Regions from separate parts of the uncultured Merdimmobilis sp. genome, predicted to be linked through region 1. Evidence: predicted binding sites of a transcription regulator. Region 1 holds the regulator's gene; the other holds the start of a gene.
The links. The regulator Rex, encoded in region 1, represses fermentation and respiration genes when NADH is low (regulators of the CRP and FNR family bind a similar motif). The targets are predictions, from matches to a motif close to ATTGTTAANNNNTTAACAAT.

Region 1 (5,572 bases):
CCGCTTGCACAGGGAACAGGGGTTTGCCCCAACCACATAGTTGCCGGTGGAACACTCCAGCCCCACCAAATAAAGGGTGGCGCCCAGCATGTCGGCCCGGGAGGCGTGGATGATGGCGTTCTGTTCTGCGTGGACCGAGCGGCACATCTCATACCGCTGTCCCCGGGGGATGTTGAATTTCTCCCGGGTGCAGTACCCCAGATCGCAGCAGTTCTGCCGGCCCCGGGGAGCTCCTACATAGCCGGTGGAGATGATCTGATCGTTTTTCACAATAATCGCTCCAAAATTGCGGCGCAGGCAGGTGCCTCGGGCGGCTACTGTTTGGGCGATATCCAAATAATAATTATACTTATCTCTGCGTTCCATGGGATGATTCTCCTTTTTGTATGCCGCCAAGTTGGCGGTGGGAAGCGCCTTTTGTGCCCTAGTTGATACAAAAGGACAAATTTTTAGGTTCTCCCCCATTTTAATGCAAAACTGGCCTATGTGCAATGATTTTTTTTTGACTTTGTGTTACAATGAAGCAAGAAGCGCCGTTGGGGAGGCCTTATCCCTCCCGGCAGTCATCATTTTACTGGTTTTGGAGGACAAGTCCTTGAAATTATCCAACATTTCGGTCATCAAAGACCTGCTCGGCCGCCATGGGTTCACCTTTTCCAAGGCCCTGGGGCAGAACTTCCTCATCAACCCCACCGTCTGCCCCCGCATGGCAGAGGAGGGGGGAGCGGCCCCCGGTGTCGGGGTCATCGAAATCGGGGCTGGCATCGGCGTGCTCACCGCCGAACTGGCCCAGAGGGCGGAAAAGGTGCTCTGCATTGAGATCGACTCCCGGCTGCTGCCTATTTTGGATGAGACCCTGGGGGAATACAACAACATCAAAATCATCAATGAGGATGTGCTGAAGGTGGACCTGCCCGCCCTCATCGCCCAGGAGTTCCCGGGGATGGAGGTGGTGGTCTGCGCCAATCTTCCCTACTACATCACCTCTCCCATCCTGATGGACCTGCTGGAGCAGCGTCTGCCCATCCGGTCGATCACCGTCATGGTGCAGAAGGAGGCCGCCCAGCGGATCTGCGCCCCATTGGGGAGCCGGGAGGTTGGTGCGGTCACGGTGGCAGTGCGGTATTTTTCCGAACCAAAGGTGCTGTTCCAGGTGTCCCGCGGCTCCTTTCTGCCCGCCCCGGATGTGGATTCCACCGTCATCCGGCTGGATGTCCACCAGGAACCGCCAGTCTCAGTGCCGGATGAAACGCTGTTTTTCCAGGTGGTGCGGGGGGCTTTTTCCCAGCGCCGCAAGACAGTTTCCAACTCCCTGTCCAGCGCGTTGTCGCTCCCCAAAGCCGCGGTCAATCAAATTTTAGAGGCGGCTGGGGTTCCCCTCACCGCCCGGCCGGAGCAGCTCTCTATGGAGGAGTTCGCCGCCCTCTCCACGGCCGTAGGCAATTGGAAAAAGGCGGCCAACCGGGAATAGAAAAAACCCTCCCCAATCCGGGGAGGGTTTTGTTTTGCGGGGAGGTAGGGGCTATTTCTGCTCCACCTCTTTGGCGGCCTCTTTTTCCGCCAGGTCTTTGACTCGGTAGCTCAAGGTCATCAAGCTGTCCCCCAGGTGGACATTCTCCACCACAATGCTGTCGTAGTTGACCGCCAGATCGTAGTGGGAGAAATTCCAGAACCCGCGGATGCCCAAGCCAACCAAAAGGTCGGCGATCTCCTGTGCCGCTTCCTTTGGGATGCACAGTACCGCCATCTTCGGGCGGTACTGCTGACAAAAAGCAGTCAGATCGCTGACATCCCGGATGGGGAGCCCACGGACCCGGCGGCCGATGACCTCGCTGTTTTTGTCAAAGATGCCGATGAGATCGAACCCCTTGTTTTCAAAATCCATATGGGTGGCGATGGTGCGGCCCAGGTTGCCAGCGCCGATCAAAATGGTCTTGACGCCCAGGTTTAACCCCAGGATGTTGCCGATCTCCCCATGGAGGGCGGATACGTTGTACCCATACCCCTGCTGGCCGAATCCCCCAAAGCAATTGAGATCCTGCCGGATTTGGGAAGCGGTCAGCCGCATGATCTGTGCCAACTCCCGGGAAGAGATGCGGTTGACCCCACTTTTTAAAAGTTCCCCCAAGAACCGGTAATAGCGCGGCAGGCGCTTGATTACCGAGAGGGATACTGTATCACTTTTTGCCATTGCAATCACTCCCAACAAGACAGAAAGGACAAAATAAAAGTAGCATAAATAGTGTAAACGAATTTGGTGGAAAAGTCAAATAAGCAGCAATTGTTTGTAGGATTGCCGGAATTGGCCGGATTGTTTGCGCTACCTCCATGATTTATTCACAAATATTCGCTATACTAAAAACAGAAATGACCTTTGTACAAAGCTCTTTCCCATGGAGCGAGTAGACGACCATTCCCTTCGGGCCAGGGGCAGATGCGGTTTTCCCCTGTGTCGCCGCTGGGGTTTATCCGAATAAAAGGAGTAATGACATGAACAAACAACCTCTTTACGATCTGCCGGAAAATCTGGATGAATTGGAGCCGGAGCGCAGGGTCACCGTCGTCTGTGTTACCAACCAATTTCAATGCGACCGCATCATCAAGGCAGGACGGGTGATGGCAGATCTGAGCAACACCGCCTTAAACGTCATCAGTGTGGCCAACCCGGGAAGGGACCAGGACCCTGCCGCATTGCAGCACCTGTTTGATGTCACCAAGGAAAATGGGGGGAGTATGTCAATCTTATATGAGCTTGACCCAGCCAAGGCAATTATCCGTTATTTGAAGGAAAACAAAACATCCTATGTGCTCACTGGCATGCCGGAGAATGAAAATTCCATCCTCTATCAGATTTGGGAGAAGTTCACCCATATCACTTTCTTAACCGTCACCCCGGAAGGGGAACTCCAGGAGGCGGGCCGCGCCAGGTCCCTGCAAGCCGCCAATTGATTCTATGAAAAGGAGCGATTGTCATGCAAATCCGCGTCGATGAAATTTCCTTTGCCAGCAGCAACGGGCGCAGTCTGGTCAAAGGCTGGGTCTATGCCCCGATGGAAGGGGATTGCAAGGGAATTGTGCAGATCTCTCACGGCATGTGCGAATACATCGGCCGGTATGATCCCTTCCTCCGCTTTTTGGCGCAGCACGGGTATGTCGCCTGCGGCAACGACCATATTGGCCACGGCCACAGCAGCCCAGATGAGGACCACCTGGGCTATATGGGGGGGATGGAGGGCGACCGCTGGATTGTGGAGGATCTGCACCGCTTCAACCGGATTGTCCGCAAAATCCACCCCGGCTTGCCCTGTGTCATGCTGGGCCACAGCATGGGTTCCTTTGCCGCGCGGGTGTATGCTGCCCAATATGGGCATACCCTGGCAGGGTTAATTTTAAGCGGCACTGGGGGGAAGAACCCCGCCGCCCCTCTGGGGGAGAAGCTGGCCCGTGCTCTCAGCCGCAGGGCAGGGGAACGGGAGCGGACTCCTGTGCTGACCAGGCTGATCTTCCAGGATTACAACCGAGCCTTTGAGCCCCGCCGCACCGACAGCGACTGGCTCACCCGGGACAATGACCTGGTAGACCGGTATATTGACGACCCTTTCTGCACCTTTACCTTCACCAATTCCGCCTATGCGGCGTTGCTGCGGCTGCACCATCAGGCCAACAGCCGAAAGACCTTTCAAAGGACCCCCAAGGAACTGCCGGTTTACCTGTTCTCCGGGGACAAAGATCCGGTGGGAGGAAACGGGGAAGGGGTAGCCCAGGTGTTCCGGAGGTACAATGAGGCCGGGCTGTGGGATGTGGAACTGAAGCTCTACCCCGATGGCCGCCACGAGATGCTCAACGAACTCAACCGACAAGAGGTCTATAAGGATGTCTTGGGATGGCTGGACTTCCATTTGGCGGAATAGAGGGAAAGGCCCGCCTTGAAAAAAGCAGTGCAAAAAGAAAAGCCCTTGGGAATTATCCCAAGGGCTTTTGCATGTTCCTATTTGGCATAGTCCACCGAACGGGTTTCGCGGATCAAGTTGACTTTGATCTGTCCAGGGTATTCCATCTCATCTTCGATCTTTTTGGCGATTTCCCGGGCGGTGATAACCATCTGATCGTCGCTGATCACATCGGGTTTGATCATGACGCGGATCTCACGGCCGGCCTGGATGGCGAAGCATTTCTCCACCCCATTGAAGGAATTTGCAATCTCCTCCAGCTTCTCCAGGCGCTTGATGTAATTCTCCAGGTTCTCACGGCGGGCACCGGGACGCGCGGCGGAGATGGCATCAGCAGCCTGCACCAGGCAGGCGACGATGGTTTTAGGCTCCACATCGTTGTGGTGGGCCTCAATGGCGTGGATAATCTCCGGGCTTTCCTTGTACTTTTTGGCGATGTCTACGCCGATGGCCACATGGGAGCCTTCGATTTCATGGGTGAGGGCCTTGCCGATGTCGTGGATCAAACCGGCGCGGCGTGCTTGGTTGACGTCTGCGCCCACTTCGGCGGCCATAATGCCGGCCAGGTGAGCGACTTCCACTGAATGGGCCAGGACATTCTGGCCATAGCTGGTGCGGTACCGCATCCGGCCCAAAAGCTTGATCAACTCGGGATGCATGGCATGGACGCCGGTTTCAATGACAGCGCGCTCGCCGTCCTGCTTGATCTTCTGCTCCACTTCGCGGCGGGCCTTGTCCACCATTTCCTCGATGCGGGCGGGGTGGATGCGGCCGTCCTGGATCAATCGCTCCAGGGCGATGCGGGCGATCTCCCGCTTCACCGTGTCGTGGCAGGAGAGGGTGATGGCTTCCGGCGTGTCGTCGATGATCAGGTCGACGCCGGTCAAGGTCTCCAGGGTGCGGATGTTGCGGCCTTCACGGCCTATGATCCGGCCCTTCATCTCATCATTGGGCAGGGGGACTACCGACACAGTGACCTCAGCCACATGGTCGGCGGCACACCGCTGGATGGCTTGGGTAATAATCTCGCGGGCCTTCTGGTCCGCTTCATCCTTCAGCCGCTGTTCGATCTGGGTGATCTTCAGGGCCTTCTCATGGGTCAGTTCATTCTCCAGGTTGGTGAGCAGGTATTCCTTAGCTTGGTCAGCGGTGTAGCCGGAGATTTTCTCCAGCATCTCAAACTGGTGTTTTTTCACCAGGTCCGCCTCTTTAAGCTGCTCCTCCACCTCAGTCATCTTCTTTTGCAGGGCTTCTTCTTTCTTCTCCTGGTTTTCCAGTTTGCGGTCCAGGGATTCTTCCTTCTGCTGGATGCGCCGCTCCAGTCGGGATACCTCGCTGCGGCGGTCCTTTAATTCTTTTTCGGTCTCAGTTCGCATGCGATAGATTTCATCTTTCGCTTCGACAATTGCTTCTTTCTTTTTGCTTTCTGCTGTTTTCAGAGCCTCGCTGACCAGCCGCTTCGCCTCATCTTCGGCGGAGCCCAGTTCAGCTTCGGCGATCCGTTTTCTATATTTCACGCCCAGGGGAAAGGCGATAATCAAGCCGGCAGCAAACGCAATGATACCGATATAGATTGTCATGTCGCCCATACGATGTTTCATACCTCCTTTGTTTGAATTTTG
Region 2 (5,572 bases), on a different contig from region 1:
TAGGTATCACCATTCTTTCTGCTGTTGAAGCACACAGGGCAGACGCCATTGATGTGGGCGATAAATTCTTCCCGGGCGTGGATGAGGCAGGAATCCAGGGCGGTGGTAGCAGACTGGCCAAGGCCGCAGGAGGAAGCCATCGCCATGGTGAGGGAGAGCCGCTCCAGCCGTTCAAAGTCCTGCATGGTGGCCACACCGTCGGAGAATTTTTGGAGGATCAGGCGGATCTGGCGGTTGCCTTCCCGGCAGGGGACGCATTTGCCGCAGCTTTCATGGATGAAGAAGTCGGCCACCTTTTTCAGGTAATCGATGATGCAGACCGATTCATCCAGCACCACCACTGCGCCGGAACCTACCGAAAGTCCCACCTTTTTCAGGGCATCGTGGGAGTAGACGGTGTCCAGCTGATGGGGGAAACCGATGGGGCCGGATTGGCCGCCCAGGTGGTAGAATTTCAATTCCTTGCCGCCGGGGATGCCCCCGCCCAGCTCGGGATCATAGATGATGTCCCGCAGGGTAACCCCGTGCATGGGGATTTCATAGGTGCCCCGATTGTTGACATTGCCGGAGAGGCAGATGAGCTTGGTACCGCCGCTGTTCTCCGAACCCAGTTCCAGGAACTGTTTGCCGCCCATGGAAAGGATGACCGGGATGCCCGCAAAGGACTCCACGTTGTTCACCAAGGTGGGCATGGAGAAGAGGCCAACCTCCGCTAGATGGGGCGGTTTGACCCGGGGCCGTCCGGTTTTGGCTTCAATGGAGTTGAGTAGGCCGGAGTTCTCGCCGCAGATATAAGCGCCGGCGCCGGACACGATGTGAACTCGGAAGGAGAAATCCGTCCCGCAGATGTTGTCCCCTAAGAATCCAGCAGACTCCGCATTGGCGATAGCGGCCTGGAAGATCCGCTGGATTTCTCGGTATTCGCCGCGGATGTAGATGTAACCGTCGTGGGAATCAAAGACATAGCCGGCGATCAGCATGCCCTCGATGACCAAGAGAGGGTCTTTTTCCAGCAAGACTTTGTCCTTAAAGGTGCCGGGCTCGCCCTCATCGGCATTGCAGACGATGTATTTGGGGAAGGTGGGGATCTCATAGAGTTGCTTCCATTTTTTACCCGCTGGGTAAGAAGCGCCGCCGCGGCCTAGAAGCTTGGCGTCCATCACCTCGTTGATGATCTCCATAGGCTCCATAGCCAGCGCCTTGCGGAAGGCTTCAAAGCCGCCGGTGGCCACATACTCCTTGACCGAGTCCGGCCGGATTCTGCCGCAGCGCGCTGTCAGAACAGACATGGTTTTTGGCATGTGAAAAACATCCTTTCCTTCGATTTGGGGTCTAGCCCTCCAGGTTGTTGGTCAGGTCGGAGAGGATCTTGCGGATCTTCTCCTCGGTCAGGTTGCCATAGACCCGGTCACCGATTTTGATTACCGGGCCGATGTCACAGGCGCCGACACAGGGCATGTATTGAAGGGTAAACAAGCCGTCCGCTGTGGTCTGGCCGAAGTTGATCCCCAGCTCCTGGCGAAGGAACTGGGCAATCCGGTCGGATTTGGAGACGTAGCAGGGGGCATTGTTGCAGACCTCAATGAGGAAGCGGCCCCGGGGCTTTGTCTCCAACATGGCATAGAAGGTCAGGATGTCGTACAGCTTCACCAGGGGGATGCCCATTTCCCGGGAAACAATCTCTGCGGCCTCCTCACTGATGTAGTTTTTGCCTGAGGCCTTTTGGATGTCCAGGAGAATGGACAGCAACTTTTGTTGGTCGCGGCCCTGTTCGTCCAGAATTTTGGTGATTTGCATTTCGAACTGGTTGGCCATGGTGCTTCCTCCTTGTGGATTTTTTTGAATGTTAAGAAGAAATTTCTTGCAAAATACAGCTGCGGTACAAGACTAGCAAAGGTATCAAATTTCGATTTTTTCTATCTTAATTTGCTTCCCATTGATGATACCTATTATAAGAGGAGAGGCTAAAGCAGTCAATAGATACAACATAAAAATAAAAGTTCCCAATCCATTGTTTGTCAAGTGTTGAACAATATGGGGGAAAATGCATATTCTTCAAGAGAAATGCATGCATCCTGCATTTTTCAGCGCAGGAGCCGACCCGGGGAAGGTCTGGCATCCCTCCCCAGCGGCAAATACAGATAAAAAACTGCTGGGGAGAAAAGGAGCTAACTCCATTATCGCACAACTCATATTTGGGTGCAATTGATGAAAAATAGAAATAAAACTGAACTTTTGTAGATATTTTGATAAACAAAGGGAAAGGAGACCATTTGGATGGAATCCAACGTCAAAAGGCAGGTTTTGCCCGATCCCAATGGCTTTCCTAGGAAGGGGGCTATTCCAGATATTTCTGGAACCAGTCTGTCATCTCCTTCAAGCGGCGGATGCGGTGCCTCGGAGTGCCGCTGCGGCTCAGCTCATGGTTTTCCCCGTGAAACAGGCAAAGGCGCGTCTGTACCCCGTGGAGCTTGAGGGCGGTGAACATCTGGAGCCCTTCGGCCATCCAGCAGCGGAAATCCTGGTCAGAATGGAGAAAAAGGGTAGGGGTTTTTACCTGGCTGGCGTATTTGAGGGGGGAACAGTCCCACAGTGGAGTGGGGTCCGGCCAGGGCATCCCCCCAACTTGGTCGGCGTTGTAGTAGTAGCCGATGTCGGTGGTGAGGATTTTGGTGATCCAGTTGGAAATACTCCGCTGGGAGACGGCACAGGCGAACCGGTGGGTGTGGCCGATGATCCAGTTGGTCATATACCCCCCGTAGCTGCCCCCGGTCACCCCCAGCCGCTCCCGGTCGATTTGGGGATACGCCTCCAAGACCTGGTCGGTAAAGTCCATAAAATCCTCATAATCTACCCGGCCGAACTGGTTCCGGATGTCTGAGAAGGCGTCGCCCCGGCCATCGCTGCCCCGGGGATTGACATAAAAGACAAAATACCCCTTGGCAGCCAGAACCTGCATCTCGTGGAGGAAGGCAGCGCCATAGGCGGTTTTTGGCCCGCCGTGGATGCTGAGTATGCCCGGATAAACTCTGCACTCATCAAAGTCCGCCGGAGGGATTACCCAGCCATCCAGACGCAGGCCCTTTTTTTCAATGGGGAAATAAACGGGTTCACAAACCGTATGGCTGTTCCGGTATTCCTCGTTGCAGGCGGTCAACTGGGTCTCCACCCCATCCCGGAGGCAATACAGCTCCTGTAGGCGGGTGCCCCGGGTGCCGATGAAGTAATACTCCCCCTCTTTGCCCCGGGCGAAGCACTCGATGGAGCCATTGTCCCGGCCCAGAAGGGAGATCCGGCCATCTTGGGAGAGGGTGGCGATGTAGTCACTGCCGCCCCGGGTTGTGATGTAGGAAAAAGTATCCCCTTCCAGGGAGAAACCGCTGCCGCCGCCCAGCTTGCAGTCCAAGGTCATGGAGCTGTGGATGCTGAAGTCGTTCTCTGCAAGTAAAACGAGGCGCCCCTCCCGCACCCAATAAAAATTGGGGGACTCATTCATGGCATAGCGCTTCATGTCGGTGGCGGCCAGGAAGATTTCCTCCCCCCAGAAGCCGGCATACTCCATTTTATAGACCCCGTCCTCCACCAGAACCTGGTGGGAGCCGCGCTGGATGTGGTAGCGGGTAAGGGCGCTGGTCAGGTTGTATTTCTCCCGGTAGGTGCTGGAGATGTAGAGGACTTCCTCCCCCTGGACTTGGTAGAAGCTGACGTTTTCCAGCTCCCCAGTGATGGGCCGCAGTTCCCCAGAGGAACGGTCGTAGAAATAAAGCCGCTGCCGCCACTTGCTGGTATACCCCCTGCCGTTGGAGCAGTAGGGAATTTCATCCAGGACGGTGTAGTCCTTCCCTTCCCGGAGGCAGGCGGCCTGTTCTTCTTGGGACAAGGCGTGGAAATCGGGCAGGGTGCTGTTGGTGCGGGCCAGCAGCACAAAGCGCCGGCTGTCCAGCGGCTTAGCGGAAATGACTTCCAGCGGGATGCGCATATGCTCACAGGCTTCACCGCCCCGGATGTCGATGGCGTAGAAAGCTGTCCAAGGCTCACCTTGGGCTTTTTTCTTCCGCAGTTCTGGGTCCCGCAGGCCGGGGAAAAGGATGGTGGAGCCATCCAGCCAGAAGAAGCTCTTTTCCCTCCCGCCGGAAGTGAGCATCCGGGTGGTTTGGCTCACGGTGTCGTAGAGATAGAGGCTGCCGATATAGCTGTTTTGATCGCTGGCAGCCTGCTGCACCACAAAAGCGATGTGCCGGTTGTCGGGGGACAGGGCGAGACCGGAGAGATACCGGTACTCCAACAGGTCTTGTATTTCAATAGGTTTCATAAGAAATCTCCTTGGGGCGGCGGGCCGCCGTTGTATTGATAAAATCGATTACACAGGCAAATTGGATTTGATTTTATTATCGCATGGCATTCGATTTGGCACAATAGACGGGAAAGAGAAATAGCAGAGGGATGTTTGTATATATTTTTTTGCTTTGGGGAAAACACGGCCAATTGAGGAAAGATGCCCCTAGTATTGGGGAAGTCTAAAACGCAAAAACGGGATGGCGCGGCTTTTGCCGCGCCATCCCGCTTGGAAACAGGAACGCTATTTCAGGAATTTTTCAAACCAATTGGTGATCTCGTCCAGGCGGCGGATGCGGTGGTTGGGCTTGCCGCCGCGGCTCAGCTCGTGGTTCTCGCCGTGGAACATGCACAGGCGGCTTTCCACCCCGTGGAGCTTGAGTGCGGTGAACATCTGGAGCCCTTCCACCAGCCAGCAGCGGTAGTCCTCATCTGAGTGGATAAATAAGGTGGGGGTTTTCACCTGGTCGGCGTATTTAAGGGGGGAATGCCACCACATTTTTTCCACATTGTCCCAGGTGTTGGCCGCCATCTGGTCGTCGCCAAACCGGTAGCCGATGTCAGTGGTGTTGGAAAAAGACACCCAGTTGGAGATGCTCCGCTGGGAGGCTGCACAGGCGAACCGGTCGGTGTGGCCGATGATCCAGTTGGTCATAAAGCCGCCGTAGCTGCCGCCGGTAACTCCCATGCGGGCGGTGTCGATGGCAGGGTATTTGGCGATGACCGCATCGGTGAACTTCATCAGGTCGTCGTAGTCATAGGTGCCATAGGCGCCTCGCAGTTCAGCGAAGGCGTCGCCCCGGCCGTCGCTTCCCCGGGGATTCATAAAGAAGACAAAGTATCCCATGCCGGCCCAAGCCTGCATCTCATGGAAGAAGACGGTGCCAAAGGCAGTCTTGGGACCGCCGTGGATGTCGATAACCGCCGGGTACTTCTTACTGGGATCATAACCGTAGGGAGGGATGACCCAGCCCTCCAGGGTGATGCCATCGTTCTCAAAGAAGCAGGGCTCAGGGGTGGCGATGGCGTGGGCTGTGAAGTACTCCTCGTTGAAGGAGGTCATCCGCTTTTCCTCTTTGCCGCACAAGCTGTACAGCTCGGGGAGGCGCATGCCCCGCTGGCCGATAAAGTAGAAGCAGTCATCGCCCAGGTCAAAATCATCGATGGAGCCGATGGGTTCGCCGATGAGCTCCACCTTGTCACAACCCAAAGTCACTTTGCCAATGTGGTTGGCATG

Region 2: RDQ42_RS03270 (NAD(P)H-dependent oxidoreductase subunit E) is a predicted target of Rex. The motif match lies at 2,015-2,034, and genes of this name have one in related genera.

The regions. Positions count from the first base shown of each region.
Region 1 is NZ_CABRJC010000001.1:256,544-262,115, reverse strand. It holds gene RDQ42_RS01220 (dCMP deaminase family protein) at 1-366, opposite strand, end outside; gene rsmA (16S rRNA (adenine(1518)-N(6)/adenine(1519)-N(6))-dimethyltransferase RsmA) at 596-1,471, shown strand; gene RDQ42_RS01210 (redox-sensing transcriptional repressor Rex) at 1,523-2,191, opposite strand; gene RDQ42_RS01205 (hypothetical protein) at 2,491-2,949, shown strand; gene RDQ42_RS01200 (alpha/beta fold hydrolase) at 2,973-3,911, shown strand; gene rny (ribonuclease Y) at 3,989-5,530, opposite strand.
Region 2 is NZ_CABRJC010000003.1:98,177-103,748, reverse strand. It holds gene RDQ42_RS03275 (NADH-quinone oxidoreductase subunit F) at 1-1,301, opposite strand, end outside; gene RDQ42_RS03280 (NADH-dependent [FeFe] hydrogenase, group A6) at 1-1, opposite strand, end outside; gene RDQ42_RS03270 (NAD(P)H-dependent oxidoreductase subunit E) at 1,333-1,815, opposite strand; gene RDQ42_RS03265 (S9 family peptidase) at 2,339-4,312, opposite strand; gene RDQ42_RS03260 (S9 family peptidase) at 4,580-5,572, opposite strand, start outside.